3 regions of the Arthrobacter sp. SD1074B genome follow, and region 1 is predicted to be linked to each of the others. Evidence: riboswitches for the same ligand, from Rfam matches in the RefSeq annotation. Region 1 holds a riboswitch; each other region holds the start of a gene.

Region 1 (5,117 bases):
CCAGCACGCGCGCGAGCCATTCAACCAGCAGGGCGTGAGCCAGGGCGGGCTGCTCATGCAGCAGGGCATGGCCGGCGTGATCGAGGACCGCCAAGGTACAGCGAGGGTACTGCCCGGCGAGGTCGGCCGGGGCCGCGTAGCCCGCGGTGGAATCCTGCCGTCCGGCCAGAATCAAGACGGGATGAGGATAGGTCTTCGCCGTCTCCGGGCGATCCTGCAGCTCCCAGCGCGAAAAGATCCGCATCAGGGCGGTCTCGTCAACGAGCGGCGCTGCCGCGGCGACGGTGTCCTGGAACCGGCGCAGCGTTTCGGCCGTCTGGACAACGAAGTAGCCACGGTAGGAGGCCTCGAGCTCCGGGCTGAGCTCGCCGGCAAGGTCCGCCGAGGATACAAGAACCGTGTGTTCAGGCACGGGGCCGGTGTGGGCGCCCACCGGGCAGACCAGCGCGAGCCCGATGACCTGCCCAGGTCTGTGCTGGGCAATGGCACGGGCTAAGTAGCCGCCGTAGGAGTGGCCCAGGACGAGAAGAGGTCCAGCGCCGATGGTGTTGTCGATGAAGCCGAGCAGTAAGTCCAGGACATCATCGTTGCTGGCGATGGCCGCAGGCGCCGCGGTGAGGCCCATCCCCGGCAAGTCCGGGTACAGGCGCCGAAAGCCGGGGGCGGAACTGAACACCGGTTCAAGGGCTTGGGCGATTTCGCGGTGGTCTACCCCGACGCCGTGCAGAGCGAGAACCGGAGTACCGCTGCCGGACTCGACATAATGCACAGGAACCCCGCGGACCGTAGCCTCCATCCAGCCAGTGTAAAACGGACGCTCTCGCTGATACCTCCATTTTTAGCCCGCAAACAGCAGCTGTGCCTGAGGACACCTAGCGGCGGGCCGGGTCTTGGTCCGCGGTGATGACGATGTTGGTTCCCCAGAGGTCGGCGGTGTAGCAGCTGACGAGGACGAGGCGGTTCGGCACCTTGTCCCAGATGCGACTGTTTTTCAGAGTGTCTTTATTTTCAGTGGTGACGGTTTTGACCATGTAGCTTGCGGGCCCGGCTTTGGTTGTGACAATAATCCGGTCGCCCGGCTTTGCCCGGGTGCTGAGGTGGTTGAAGGGCGAGTCCCGGCCCTCCCAGCTGTGGCCGATGATGTAGGTGGTGTCGGGGGAACCGGGGCTGCCGTACGACGTCAGCCAGTAGGCATCCATCGTCACGGGCGGAATGATTGACTCCTGCCCGTCGGACGGGGTCAGCGGCAGGAGTTCCTGGTCCATGCCGACGGAGGCGTAGGAAATGTGCAGCGGCGTCGATCCTTGGGGCGCCCGAGTGGCCGGCGCAGGCCGCGCCGTGCCCTCAGCCGCTCCTGGCTGTGTAGAAACGGGAACGGGCAGCGCCGTGGACGGAGTGCCGGACGACGTGGCGAGGGTGCCAAAAACGGACAGCGAGACAACGAGCAGAGTGCCGAAGGCGATAAGCCGGAAGCGCCGCCACGCGCCGGCGCGGTCGGCGTGGAACCCATCTTGGGTCAAGACCTGAGCATCGCCCCGAATGGCTGCCCCGGAAGCTTTGCGGCGACGACGCAGCAACCCATCCTCCTCAGCTATTTGCTTGTACCGTGCGCTTCCTGCGGGCCAGCATGAACGCCCCGACCAGGCCAACAGCTGCGGCGGTTGTGCCGATGGCCAGCCCCGGACTGGAGGCGTCGGTTCGCGCCGCCGTGTCGATATTCCGCCCGCGTCCGGCTGTAGTCCCCGTGCCCAGATCGGTCCCGGAGCTGTCTGCGGCTGTCTTATCTCCCGTGCTCACATCTGTTCCCGCCTCCAAGCCGCCACCGGTCGTGCCGGCTCCGTTCCCGGCGCCTGCATCTGTCCCGACGTCGGTGCCGGTTCCGTTTCCGGTTCCGGCGCTTGTGGGAACGACGGTCGGCGTTGCGGTGGCTGAAGGGGAAACGGTCGGGATTGCGGCGGCCGTGAGTGAAGCGGTGGCGGTGGCGGTGGCTGAGGGCGCAGCGGTGACTGAAGGTGAAGCGGTGGGGGCGGCGCTGACCGACGGCGAAGCGCTTGCGGTGACCGAGGGTGAAGCGGTCGGGGCTGCACTGACCGAGGGCGCAGCGGTGACCGAGGGTGAAGCGGTCGGGGCTGCACTGACCGACGGCGAAGCGCCTGCGGTGGCCGAGGGTGAAGCGGTGGGCGTTGCGGTGGCCGAGGGCGCTGCCGTTGCGGTGGACGAAGGCGATGCTGTTATGCACCCGGGCAGCGCGAAAATATTGGTATCCAGGGATACTTGACCGTTTCGGGCCAGTGCCCGTCCCTGGACGGATGTGCCTGTCGTCGCGGTGATCGAGGTCAGGGCCAAGATGTTCCCGTTAAACGTCGACGCGGTGCCCAGTGTTGCAGAGCTGCCAACCTGCCAAAAAATGTTGCATGCCTGGGCGCTGTTGGTCAGGACGATACTGCTCGCCGAGGCAGTGGTGAGTGTGGAAGCGATCTGGAAGATGAATACCGCGTTCGGATTTCCTTGTCCGTTCAGCGTCAAGGCGCCGCTGACGGCGAGGGGACCGGTGGATTTATAGACGCCGGGGATCAGGGTCTGTCCTTTGAGGTCACCTGCCACAGTTGCGGTCGCCGCGCGGCTGGCGGCGTCGTTGTACGCGATGGTCAAGTCGGCCTGGGCATTACCAGCCTGGGCATCTCCCGCGTGGGTGGCGCCCGCGGCGAGGCCAGGGGGAAAGCCGGTGATCGCGCTGCCGGGGTTGACCCCGAGCTCTCCGGCCAATCTCGTTGGCCCGGTGTTGGTGACTGTCGAGCCGCCCAAAACGGAGTATGAGGCCGCCGTTCCTAGCCCCACGGGGGCGTCGGCGGCGTAAGCCGGTGCTTGGCCGACGAGTGCCCATCCCAAAATGGCGGACATGCCAATCGCGGCCGCCGCTGTGTGCCGTCCCGGGCGTGGACTTTGTGGAGTGCATCCGCCGGCGCGGTGTTCTCGAAGGCGTTTATGGGTAGGGGAGATCGAAGCCATGATGGAATCCCTTGGTGGCGGCCCGGCTGACCACTAGGGCCCCGTAGCTTTGCGTCGCGGATTCGCATCCGGTTTGCCCTTATCGACGAGCGGATGCCCGATCTTCCGTAACCCTAACAGCACAAAGCGAGAACTCCTGGCAGGTGTCGCCCCGGGTGGCTTGCTTATTTCTGGGCTGGCCATCGCTACGTTCCCTAGCGGCTGCTCACCTGGCCGAACAGCTTGGCGATGGGTGCGAGCACCAGAGGGCGGGCGGCGTACCACCCGGCGGCGGTGATGGCGATGGCGGCCGCGAAGAGCCAGAACCCGGTCCAGTTCACCACGTCGGTGCCGCCGAACATGTGGTTCAGATTGCGCAGCGCACCGGTGGCGAAGACCAGGAACACGTGGACGATGATGAACAGCACGAAAAACAGCATGGTGGGGAAGTGCACCGCGCGCGCGGCTTCCACCGGGTAGATCCTGTTCAGCATCTTCGCGTTCTTCGGCCAGAACTCGCTCATTCGCACCCCCGTGATTGCCGCGAGCGGGGCAGCGATGAACACCACCAGGAAGTACATCAACTGCTGCAGGCTGTTGTAGTTCACCCATCCGTTCTCTACGGGCCAGTCCAGGGTCATGTACTGCAGGAGCGCGGACAGCGCGTTCGGGAACACCTCCCAGCTGCTCGGGACAATCCGCAGCCAGCGCCCGGAGGCGAATAGCAGCAGCGCGAAGATGAGTCCGTTGGCCAGCCACAGGAGGTCCAGGGACTGGTGCAGCCACAGGTTGATGCTGATCTTCTTGCCACCGCGCTTCGGCGTCCAGAACGCCGGTGGCTTCTGCTGGGTGCGCACCTGGTAGCCGGACCGGATGATGAGGACCATCAGGAAGAAGTTGAGGAAGTGCGTCCACTGTGCCCACCACGGGAAGCCGGACTCGGCCGTTTCGGGCAGGGGGTATTCGCCGGGGTATCTCCGGAGGAACTCCGGCACGCCGGGCAGCGTGGTCACCCCGCGGGCGGCGAGGATAAGGATCGCGGCGGCGGCCACGGCACCCACCGCGAGGAACACGACGCGCTTGATCCACTGGCCCAGGGTGCGCGAACCGTAGAGCCTTGCCTCGGCCTTTGGCCGCGCGGGCATTTCCGGCGCGACGGCGGCCGCTGCCGGGGCCGGGGCGGGAGTCGGCGCAGGGGCCGGTGCTTGGGGCTGAGCAGCGTGTTCGGCCTGCGCCTGCACCGCAGCAGCAGGAACAGGGCCGGAGGCCGCGCGCGCCGGAGCAAGTCCGGCCGGCGGCCATGGCTCACCGCCGGGGACACGGGGGAGTCCGCGGCGCAGCGGAATGGCTCCCGGCGCCGGCGCCGGCGCGGCGGGTGCGGTGATCGTGGCAGCTACGGGCGGCGGCGCGGCCGGCACTGCTTGCTCAGGTGCAGCAGCAACAACATCGGCCGGTGCCGGCGAAGGGACGTCGACGCCGGCGGTAGGCCGGGACAGCGCCGCGATTCCTACCGGCGCCTTGCCGGCCGGCGGCCAGGGCTCCCCGCCCGGCACGCGCGGCAGCCCGCGGCGAAGCTGCCGCGCACCGTCGCCCGCGCTGAATGCAGGAACGGGTACCGCCGGGGTGTTTACTGCAGGAACGTTTGCCGCCGGAATCCCCACTACGGGCACTGCAGCGGACACCGCCGTCGTACCTGGCGCCGTTTCCTCGACAGCGGGCGGGGCGGAAGCCAGATGTGCGGGCGCGGTGCCCGCCGGTGGCCAGGGTTCGCCGCCCGGCACGCGCGGCAGGCCCCGTCGAATGGATCCGGACTGAGTTGCCATCCTTACTTCTTCCGGGCCTCGAGGGCGCTGATCAGCTGCGGCACAACCCTGAAGACGTCGCCCACCACACCAAAGTCGGCGATCTCGAAGATTGGAGCGTCCGCATCCTTGTTGACGGCGACGATCGTCTTGGCGGTCTGCATGCCGGCCCGGTGCTGGATCGCTCCGGAAATGCCCAGTGCGATGTACAGCTGGGAGGACACGGACACTCCGGTCTGGCCCACCTGCTGTGTCTGCGGGACGAAGCCGGCGTCCACGGCGGCCCGCGAGGCGCCAACGGCGGCGCCGAGCGTGTCGGCAAGCTGT
Region 2 (5,117 bases), 2.8 Mb from region 1:
CAGCTCAAAGCCGTCTATGCGTACCGGTTCCCGAAACGCCTCTACGATGCGCCCCGCAATGCTTTCGGCGGTGCCGGCGTCGGTATTTTCGCAGAGGACCAGGAACTCATCCCCGCCGAAGCGGCAGATGGTGTCGCTGCCCCGGGTTGAACGGGAGATGCGTTCCGCGGCTTCTATGATCAGGGCGTCACCAACCTCGTGTCCGAACGAGTCGTTGACTAGCTTGAAGCGGTCGAGGTCGATGAAGAGGACAGACGCCGGGACACCGTGGGCGCGCCGTTCCAGCGCACGTCCAAGACGCTCGGTGAGCAGGCGCCGGTTGGGCAGCCCGGTCAGTGCGTCGTGCAGACCCTGATGAGCGAGCCTCGCCTGCACCCGGCGCAGCAGGACCGTGTCGATGTCACGGCGCAATTCCCTTGCCTCTGCGACCGCCACCGCATCCCAGGGTTCCGCCTGCCCAGCCACTGATTGGGACCACGTCCGGAATGAATTCCGGGGTGACAACGGCGTATCCCGATTTGCGAGTGACTGCTCGCCGAGCCACTTCACGGACTTCAGGACCTCGTCACGGAACCAGACGAGGTAGTCGCCTCCAGAACCCAGATCCAGGAGGACGAGCCCCTCGGCTCCAGGCACGAATGCGGCCAAGTCGGGCCGATCGGTGCTGAGCGATTCGGTGACTAGCTCCCGGTCCTGGGCAGTGCTGCGCCAGAGGCTGACCATCGCCTCGACATTCTCCTCCGGCGGCGTCTGACCGGCTGATGCCTGCATCCCGTCTATACGGGCCGTTGCCCCGTCGGCCGCCAGAAGATCGAGGACGTTGGCTTCGCCGCTGACGAGTGCCACCGCAACATTATCCGCGGCAACCATCTGTTGGATGAGGCTGCTGCGCAGACGCTGTTTCTTCAATTGGTCCGAAAGCCGACGCTTATCGGTTACGGTGCTGATCTGAAACGTCAGCCGCTGAGCCAGGATCTCGCATACACGCCGCCCGATGTACGGCAGATAGAGAGGTTCCCGATGCGAACAGGTGATCATTCCGATGAGCTTGCCCTCATGAACCAAGGACAGGGACATCGACGCGCCCTGGCCCATGTTCCGCATGAACTGCAGATGGTGCGGCGAGACGCTCCGCAGTTCGGCCAGGGACAGATCCGTGGGGCGTCCCGTCCTGGGATTCAAATCCGGGACCAAGGCAGCACCTTGGTAATCACTGGTGGCAATGACCCGGGAGAGCTTCCGGAGGTACAGCCGGCGCGCCTGGACGGGAATGTCCGACGCAGGGAAGTGCAGACCGAGGTAGGGCGTGATGCCCTCGGTATGCTCCTCGGCTACGACTTCACCGTGGCCGTCCGGGTGGAAGTGGTAGACCATGACGTGGTCATAGCCGGTGAGCAGGCGGATCTCTCGGGCGGCAGCGGCCCGAACATCGCTCACCGACAAGGCCGTGGAAAGCCTCTTCACCGCCGGGTGCAGCAGCGCGAGCAGATCCGCCTCGCCCCGTCCTCGGACCGGCTCGAACTCTGCGACGACCAGTCCGTCCACCTCATGCAAAATTACGTCAAAGGCCCGCCCGGCAATAGTGAGTGATGTGGGATTCGGAGCATCATCAACCCCGGCCGCGATCACCGCTCGCAGCTTCGATACCGCTTCGGACCCGGTGAGGACCTCCAGCGGCCGACCAAGAAGCGACGCAGCATCCTGGCCAAGTACCGCTCCAGTGTTCGCGCTGATCTGAATGATTTCCGTCGAAACCGGATCGATGACCAGCAGGGCGCCATGAGGCTGGATAGCGCCGGGCGCATGGATAGGTTCGCGAGCGCACGCCTCAAGGCGTTCCAGTTCGTCCGCTGTCAGCAATTCCTGGGCGCGCGTCACTGGATTTCGGTCCTGACCCGGCCAGCAAGGTGCCTGCCGAACGCCAGGAACGTTCCCTGCGCTCCGAATAACACATCCTCGGCGCTTCCGGCGGATACATCCACCCTGGGAAGGGCCGCTACGACGGAACGCCACGGGTGCGGGTGCAGCCTTTCATCACTGTCAAAGAAACCAGTGGGAACGTCGCCGAGGGAAGCCCGGAAAGCCGGGGCGAGGACGCGGCCTCCCAAAGAGGAGCCTTCGACGACATAGAGGCACCCGAGAGCCTGGGCAACATTGCTCAGGCCGGGAAGCCACACCGTGGCCTTCTCAGGTACGGCTCCCAGGGACTTCAGATCCGCGGACAGCAGATGAGCCCGCCTGTGTGCCGGCAAAGCGATGCCGATCTCGGACCACTCCGCGGCCCAGGCGCGATTGGCGAGCCTCTCCTCAGCGGCGGAGTGGAAACTATGCAGCCGCTGCAACAGTTCAATGTAGTCTTCCCTGGTGGAAATGGATCCGGGAAGATCCGTCATTTCCTCTACCTGGCGATGCAACCCGGCGGTTTCCCTCCGAAGCCGCTCCCGTAGTTCTTCGGCACGGCCAGGCTCTGGCCGTGTTCTGGAGGTCAAGTTCTTCAAATAGTCCCTAGCTCGTTAGGTTGAACTGTCGTGAGCGCACCGGGCGATGCTTGCGTGGTGGCCGCTTCGATGAACCCTCGCGGGCATCCGGGGGCAGACAGCGCGCCGGCGCCGTGCGTTTTGCAGGAGTGCGCGTTTCGACCGGTGGACGGCTGAACCAGAGACATCGAGGATGCATCTTGGTCGCCGACTGACGGGTACGCGCTTTCCCTGATTCATCCTGCTGCCCATTCAGCCTTATGGGATGGGTACAGGCTACGGAACGGCGTTATGGACGCCGCCGGTCGGGGACGGGATTTGCGGCCTGAGGCCGCTAATCGGAATATCCGGAAGATGCTCTCCGGAGCTTTATCGCTTTGACTTTCGCGGTCGAAATAAGTGCGTGCATCTCAGGAGACCTTTGCTGGTTGGCGGCCCGGCTGACCGCTTGGGCCCCGTGGCTTTGCGTCCCCGGGTTGCCCCGGGTTTGCCTTTTTCTCCTTCGACCTCCGTCGACGGAATACTGACCACAACGTAACACAAGCCGACGGACGCTCCCGACATTGAGGTTCTCGCTCGCCGACGCGCCGCAACCCAGCGTCCTGCCTGCAGGAACACATCTGGGGACGGGATGGACATACTCATCCGCTCGGTGAAAGTGATGTGCCAGTGGGGTTCGTTGGGCCCCCTGTCGGATTCGAACCGACGACCCCCGCTTTACAAGAGCGGTGCTCTGGCCAACTGAGCTAAGGAGGCAATCCGCCGTCGTCGTCTGCCCGCAATGGGCCGGACGCTAACTGCTAGATAAGGGTAGCCCACGGAGGCGTGCCGGTAAAAAATGCCGGCACGTGGCCGGCAAAGAAAGAGCCCGGCCCCGGACGGATCCGGGGCCGGGCTGCTGCTTCGTGCGGTGGCTACTTCTTGGCGTCGACCGCGGCCTGCAGGAACTGCTCGAACGGGGTCTGGGCGCTGGCGCCCTTGCCCCACTGCTTGCCATCGACGAAGACCGTCGGCGTCCCGGTCACACCGATGGCCGCCGCCTCCTGGGTGGTGTACTTCACGTACGGGCGGTAGGTCTTGTCGTCGACGCACTTGTCGATGCTCTTGGCCCCGACGTCGGTCGCCATCTTCTTCAGCTCGGCATCGGAGAGGCCCGCGCCGCCTTCTGCCGGCTGCTTCGCGAAGAGTTCGTCAACGAAAGCGGAGTACTTCTCGGGGGATTCGTTCACGACGCAGGCCGCGGCGTTGGCCGCGCGCGAGGAGTAGTTGGTGCTGGAGCGGCTGTCCAGGAAGCCGAGCGGACGGTACTCGACCGTAATCTTGCCCTCGTTGCGCAGCTTGGTGAGGGTCTCGTTGTACTGGGCCTCGAAGTTCTTGCAGACGGGGCAGATGAAGTCGATGTAGAGGACTACCTTGACCGGCTTGCCGGCGACGGCCTCGGCCCCGGGCGCCTTGATCTCAGCGGGCGGGGTGGCGGCCGGCGATGGCAGGTCTGCGACGTTCACGGTGGCCGGGTCCGTTTTCGCCACCTCGGTGTTGGCCAGCAAGGTGACGCCGCCGTGGATGTTGCCGTTCGCCGGGGTCGGGCCGGAATCGGCCACCGGGGCGTTGTTCTTGATGTTAGAGGTGACCACCAGGGCCACAATCACGACGATGGCGACGACGGCCGCTACGATGCCCCAGCCGATGAGCAGCTTGTTGCGCTTGTCCTTCTTCAGTTGCGCCTCGCGGATCTCACGGGCTTTCTCGCGGGCCGCAGCGGTGCGCTCCGCTTTGGACTGACGGGGTTCGTTTGCGGCGCTCATTAGTTCCTCGTGTCGATCGGCCATGGATGGTCCACTGGGTGGCAACTTCATCATTTTAGGGGAGAAACCTGAGGAGCTTGCGCTTTCAAGTTTCCTTCCGTGTGCCCAACGGACGAATAGCACAGAAGATTCCGCCCGGCTAGGGTGTATGAGAGCCACAAGCGACCCAGGGGGCACCAATGCAAGCAACGGACCACGCCGAGCAGCGCGCGGAGCACAACACTGCGCAGACAGCCGGGAAGCAGGATGCCGTACCAGCGACGGACAAGCACCCGGACGCCGCCGAGCCGGGTGCGAGCTTCGACTTCATGGTGGTGTCCAACCGCCTGCCGGTGGACAGGTGCTCCCCGGATGAGCCCGGCTGCGAAGACGGCTGGCGCCGCTCCCCCGGTGGCCTGGTGACGGCGCTGGCGCCCATGATGACCAAGACCGACGGCGCCTGGGTGGGCTGGCACGGCGCCCCCGACGAACACCTCGAGCCGTTCAGCCACGGCGGCATCGACCTGATCCCGGTCCAGCTCAGCACCCGGGACATTGAGCTGTTCTATGAGGGCTTCTCCAACGCTACGCTCTGGCCGCTGTACCACGACGTGATCGCGCCGCCCGAGTTCCACCGCGCTTGGTGGGACTCGTACCGCAAGGTCAACAGGCGGTTCGCTGACGCCGTCGTCCGCCACGCCGCCCACGGCGCCACGGTCTGGGTGCAGGACTACCAGCTGCAGCTCGTCCCCAAAATGCTCCGCGAGGCGCGCCCGGACCTCAAGATCGGCTTCTTCAACCACATTCCCTTCCCGCCGCCGGAGATCTTCGCGCAGCTGCCGTGGCGCCACGCGAT
Region 3 (5,117 bases), 2.8 Mb from region 1:
AGGATGAATATCCCGAAAGGATCGCAGCTCCCAGACGGTGCGAAAGCCTTTCGGCATCGGAGTATCGTCTCGTTCTGCTTGTTCATGTCAGCGGCCGTCACCATGTTTGCGCTTCTGCTCGGCGAACCGCTTGCCCATGCCATCGGCGAAGGCGTCGTACCGGCCATTATTGCGGCCGCGGCCTGGGTGTCTCCGCTCCCGTATCGGGCACGTTCCGTCATGGCAGCCGTGGGCTTGATGCTCATTGCGGCCGAAGCTGTCCACGTCTCCGGAACTGTCGAAGCCCACTTCCTCTTCTTCATCATGGTCCCCGTCGTGGCGTTATACGAAGACTGGGCGCCCGTCGCCGCGGCCGTCGGAACAGTCCTCATCCACCACACCGTCCTGGGCATCCTCGCTCCCCAGGCTCTCTTCGGACACTCAATGACAGCGGATCAGGCCGCGGGCTGGGTCGTCGTGCACGTGGTCTTGTTCCTCGCGAGCTGCATCACCAGCGTGATGCACTGGAGTATTCACGAACGCGCCAGGGTGGAGGAGCGCATTCTTCTAGACCGCCTCGCCGCACTAGCCCAACATGATTCCCTGACGGGCCTGGCGAACCGATCGTTGCTACAGGAACGGTTAGAGGCCGCCGTGGGCGCAGAAATGTCCACGCTCGTGATCGCTGTCGACATCGATGGATTCAAGCCCGTCAATGACTCCCACGGCCACGCAACTGGCGATGCCTTGCTAGTCGAAATAGCCCGGAGGCTCGAGACCTGCATCAGAGACGGGGACACCGCGGCCAGGACGGGCGGCGACGAGTTCACGCTCGTTCTCCCCGGTTCAGCACCGGCAAGGGGACCAAAGATTGCTCAGCGGATCCTCGATGCATTCGCTGTGCCCTTCGTGGTGGGCGGCAGCCGCCTTAACGTAAGCGCCAGCATCGGGATCGCGGTTGGACCGCTGCGCACTGATGCCCGTGTGCTCTTGGAACAAGCGGACGCGGCCATGTACTCGGCCAAACTCAGCGGCCGCGCAACGTTCGCTTCCTACGGGGAGGCGCCTGTTAGTGCAGCGGACCGCACGATGATCGTCGACGCAGGACATGCCCGGTATTGGGCGGCATTCACCCGGGAATTGCGCCACCAGATATCCAACGCCAAAGACTCGGGCACGCTGCCGCCGCAGACCCGCGGCCCGGAATCAGCCAGGCGGACCCTCGAATCCTTGCTGGCCGCCATCGACATGCTTCCTCAGCAGCCGGACCTCGTACCGCTGCCCCTGCCTGACGGCACCGCCCTGGCAGAGTTCGTCTTCCATCACGACCTCGTGCAGGAATGGGCAAAGATGCTGAATGCAAGCCATGTTCTCGACGTGGACTGGTCCGACGGCGCAGCGGAATTCTGGAATCACCTCAAGCAGGCCGTGATATCCGGAGACAACGGCAGCCCTGCCTCCTTGGCGAAAGGTCCCGACCTTCACGGCCCCAAGGACGCCCTCGCCGCCCCGGACCGCGCATAGCTGGACCAGGCGCCGTTCCGTTCCTTGGTGTCGTCGCTGCGAACCTAACGTCAGCAGTCGACGGCACCTTTAGGGGGGGAACCGATCTTCGCCCGAAGCGGTGAGTCTCCCGGCTGATTGAAATGATGATCTGGCTTCCGCGTCGCTAACGCATCTGCCCGTCAGTTTTGTTGTTAGGATGTCGCTCGATTGAGCAGCCGCTCGTCGATAAGGGCAAACTCGGTGCGAGCCGGGGACGCAAAGCCACGGGGCCCCAGGGGTCAGCCGGGCTACCGATTAGCAAAGGTCTCTCCTATGCATCCGATTGTTCCAGCTGCGCCCTGCCACTCCCCAGGCCGAGCTGAAGTTGTGTTCCGTGCCTAAGAATTCCCGTGTGGTTCCCGGTACGTCAACGGTGACGACCCGAGTCCTGCTGCGCGTGGTCGCGGAGCAGGCTGGACCGGAAGGGGTTTCCCGCGTTCTGGAACGTGCAGGCGCCGTGCATCGACGGGAGGAACTGCAAAGCACCGGGGGCAGGATTTCCTATCCGGACAAACTTCGGCTTTTCGAGGCCGCCGCGGCCGAGCTTGACGATCCCAGAATCGGGCTGCGACTGGGGCCGGCCTCCCTGCTTGACTCGGAACTGGAGCCGTGGCGGAAACTCTGGGCAGCGGGTTCCCCCGCCGCGGCCTTCCGCGGGATCTCGCGGATCGCTACGCGCTACGACTCTGCCATTGTTTACAGGTGCGATCAGGCCGAGGAAGGATCCGCCGCAGTGGCGCGGAAGGTACTCGCCCCGTATCAGCCCAATCGCATTGACTGCGACTACGCCCTGGGCTTCTTGGCCCAGGTTCCCGCCTCCTTCGGTCTTCCCCAGGCACGGGTGGACCACGGGGACATTTGCCAGCTCAATGGTGCCCCCGAATGCATGTACAACGTGGCATGGAACATACCGCCGCGACAGCACCTGGCCCGGACGCTAAGGAAACTCAAACCGGCTGATCCGCCAACGAATAGAACTTCAACAGCCGAGCACCGACTCCGCCTCCTGGAGGCTGCCGCATCGGACCTCGTCAGCAACTCGCCGCTGGACGAGGTGCTCGATCGGATCCTTACCCGCGCAGACAGCGCCGTCCACGCCCCCGGTCACCTTCTCGCCGTCCGGGCCCTCGCCGGGGACCGTCATGTGCGGGTCCGCGGCATCGGGAAAGTCCTGGAGGCCGCCCTCGACGAAACCGAAATGGTACTTTCCATTGACGCCGCCGCCCTTGCGGACCTGCCGGTACTGAGCGTACCCGTGGCTTCCGAGTCGCACTTTTATGGCGTCATGGCAGCCGTGGCGCATCCGGGTCAGGAATTCTTCCCCGAAGACACAGATGCCCTGGCCTCATACGCACGACACGCGGCCGTCAGTCTCGACATCGCGGGAATCATCCAGGAGGCCCGGGAACACGGAGAAACAGCGCAGCTGCTCCTGGATGTCTCCCGGTCGCTTTCGAAACACTCCACAGAGAAAGACCTCGCCACTTCAATTGCCGACGCGGTGCCCTCCCTCTCGGACGCCGACCGGTCTGCTATTGCCCTATGGGACACGGAGGCCGGCAAGCTCCGAATTGCCGGCATGAGCGGCTGGCACGGCGCGCAGGCGGAGCAGTTGGCCGCCTATATGACCACCGAGCAGGAAAGTCCCGAGCTAGCACAGCTCCTCGCTACCGGTACAGCGATCCTGGTAGACCGCAATGGTTCGGACTGGGCGCGCGGCATGCTGGCTGACTTTGCTATTTCGGCCCTCGCGGCCATACCGATCATGGCCGGGAACCAAGTATCCGGCATCGTGCTGGCGCACTGGGCGGACGAGCCGGCGCCAGACACACTGGCGGGGACCCTCATCGAGCGGCTTTCAGGCCTCGCCGCCCTGGCGGCGGTCGCCCTGGAGAACATCCGACTTCTTGAGGATGCCCGGCGGCAAGCTCTCCGCGATCCGCTGACGGGACTTCCCAACAGGGCATTCTTGGAAGACCTGCTTGAAACCTCATTGGTCCAAGCATCCCGTACAGGACAAAAGGTCGGGCTTCTGTTCTGCGACATCAATCGGTTTAAACGCATCAACGACTGGCTCGGTCACGGTGCCGGTGACAGCGTTCTCCGCCATGTCGGCGCTCAGATCAAAGCTGCTCTACGAGACGGGGACACGGTCGCACGATACAGCGGGGACGAATTCGTCGTCCTCCTGCCCAACATCGACACTGCCGAGCAAGCAGACGACGTCGCCGATCAGATTCGCTCCCGGCTCGCGGAACCCCTCGACATCGATGGCAAGAAGATCTTCGTCGAAGTTGCCATAGGAACCACAGTCCGGGAAACCCTGCGCTGCGATGACTCTGACAGCCAACAAGTATTGGCGCGGCAACTCGTCGAGGAGGCCGATTTCGAAATGTACCGCGCAAAGGCACGGACCCGCGGCCACGCGCTCCCGACAGTGCATCGCAGGGACTACCTGCAACTTGAGTCGGACCTGCGCGGCGCCGCCGCCCGGGGAGAACTAAGGGTCCAGTTCCAACCCCAGATCGACCTCGCAACCAACAAAATCGTCGCTGCCGAGGCGCTCGTCCGCTGGCAACACCCGGATCTGGGGCTCGTTTCGCCGGGTGAGTTCATTCCCCTGGCCGAGGACAGCAACCTGATCGCTGAAGTGGGCGCTTTTGTTCTCGAAGAAGCCTGCACAGCAGGCGAACGCTGGCACACGGACGGCCACGGCATCGAGGTTGCCGTCAATGTGTCGGCATTCCAGCTCGGTAGCACAGGTTTCCCGGACCTTGTCCGCAAGGTGCTGCAACGAACCCGGTTCCCCGCCGGCGCACTCACCCTTGAAGTGACTGAATCGCAAGCCATGTCCGAATCCGCCGTCAGCGACGACAACCTTCGTGAGTTCCGCTCCATGGGCGTAGGTATCTCGATCGATGACTTCGGGACGGGCTTCTCATCACTGGCCCAGCTGCACAGACTGCCCGTCACCGAAGTCAAAATCGACAGATCCTTTATCACAAGGCTCGGAGAGGACGGATCGGCCGCCTTTGTCGCCGGGATCGTCGGGCTTGGACACGGCCTGGGGCTGCGCGTCATCGCCGAGGGCGTGGAGACCTCCGAGCAGATGAACGCACTGCGGGCCATGGGATGCGACCGCGCACAAGGCTTCCTGTTCAGCAAGCCGGTCGACGCTTCCGTCTTCGAAGGACAACTCCGCGCCCCCACGCGCTCGTGATTACGCGTAGCCGCCCAAGTGCCATTGGGCATCTATCGGGGCCTCCCCGGCTAACCATTGACCAGAGGAACCCATGACCAATTCCAGCAATGTCCTGTGGACGATGCTCATCGATGCTCCCCGTGCACTTCCGCTTATCCACAAAGCCGCCGCCGACGCCGGCTTCAGAGCCACAATCACCAGTGCACAGGAACCGGTTGTCGATGTACCCCGCTCTGTGATCCAGCGGCGCCGCCACGCTCGCCTGATGGGCTCCACGTCGTCCTTGGGAACAAGAACCGTCGTTACCTGGACGTCGGACAGCCCCTATCAAGAGCTTTATGCACATTTGCTCGCCATCGAGGAAAACCTCCCCCAGGGCGCCATGTATTTC

Evidence for each region. A riboswitch is a leader RNA that binds a small molecule or an ion and turns the genes downstream of it on or off. The one in region 1 is predicted to bind cyclic di-GMP.
Region 2: it holds a riboswitch for cyclic di-GMP, as region 1 does, so the genes downstream of both, ACUYM2_RS03315 (biliverdin-producing heme oxygenase) here and ACUYM2_RS16255 (ice-binding family protein) in region 1, are expected to answer to the same signal.
Region 3: it holds a riboswitch for cyclic di-GMP, as region 1 does, so the genes downstream of both, ACUYM2_RS03330 (putative bifunctional diguanylate cyclase/phosphodiesterase) here and ACUYM2_RS16255 (ice-binding family protein) in region 1, are expected to answer to the same signal.

The regions. Positions count from the first base shown of each region.
Region 1 is NZ_JBRAZT010000001.1:3,484,289-3,489,405, reverse strand. Features, by position in the region: gene ACUYM2_RS16270 (alpha/beta fold hydrolase) at 1-796, opposite strand, end outside; gene ACUYM2_RS16265 (class F sortase) at 873-1,520, opposite strand; gene ACUYM2_RS16260 (hypothetical protein) at 1,925-2,278, shown strand; partial or broken gene ACUYM2_RS16255 (ice-binding family protein) at 2,314-2,901, opposite strand; cyclic di-GMP riboswitch class I at 3,023-3,097, opposite strand; gene ACUYM2_RS16250 (cytochrome b/b6 domain-containing protein) at 3,204-4,811, opposite strand; gene ACUYM2_RS16245 (electron transfer flavoprotein subunit alpha/FixB family protein) at 4,814-5,117, opposite strand, start outside.
Region 2 is NZ_JBRAZT010000001.1:670,100-675,216, reverse strand. Features, by position in the region: gene ACUYM2_RS03320 (bifunctional diguanylate cyclase/phosphodiesterase) at 1-1,878, opposite strand, end outside; gene ACUYM2_RS03315 (biliverdin-producing heme oxygenase) at 1,875-2,489, opposite strand; cyclic di-GMP riboswitch class I at 2,905-2,979, opposite strand; tRNA gene ACUYM2_RS03310 (tRNA-Thr) at 3,160-3,233, opposite strand; gene ACUYM2_RS03305 (DsbA family protein) at 3,392-4,282, opposite strand; gene ACUYM2_RS03300 (alpha,alpha-trehalose-phosphate synthase (UDP-forming)) at 4,591-5,117, shown strand, end outside.
Region 3 is NZ_JBRAZT010000001.1:676,689-681,805, reverse strand. Features, by position in the region: gene ACUYM2_RS03335 (diguanylate cyclase domain-containing protein) at 85-1,503, shown strand; cyclic di-GMP riboswitch class I at 1,706-1,780, shown strand; gene ACUYM2_RS03330 (putative bifunctional diguanylate cyclase/phosphodiesterase) at 1,922-4,744, shown strand; gene ACUYM2_RS03325 (hypothetical protein) at 4,818-5,117, shown strand, end outside.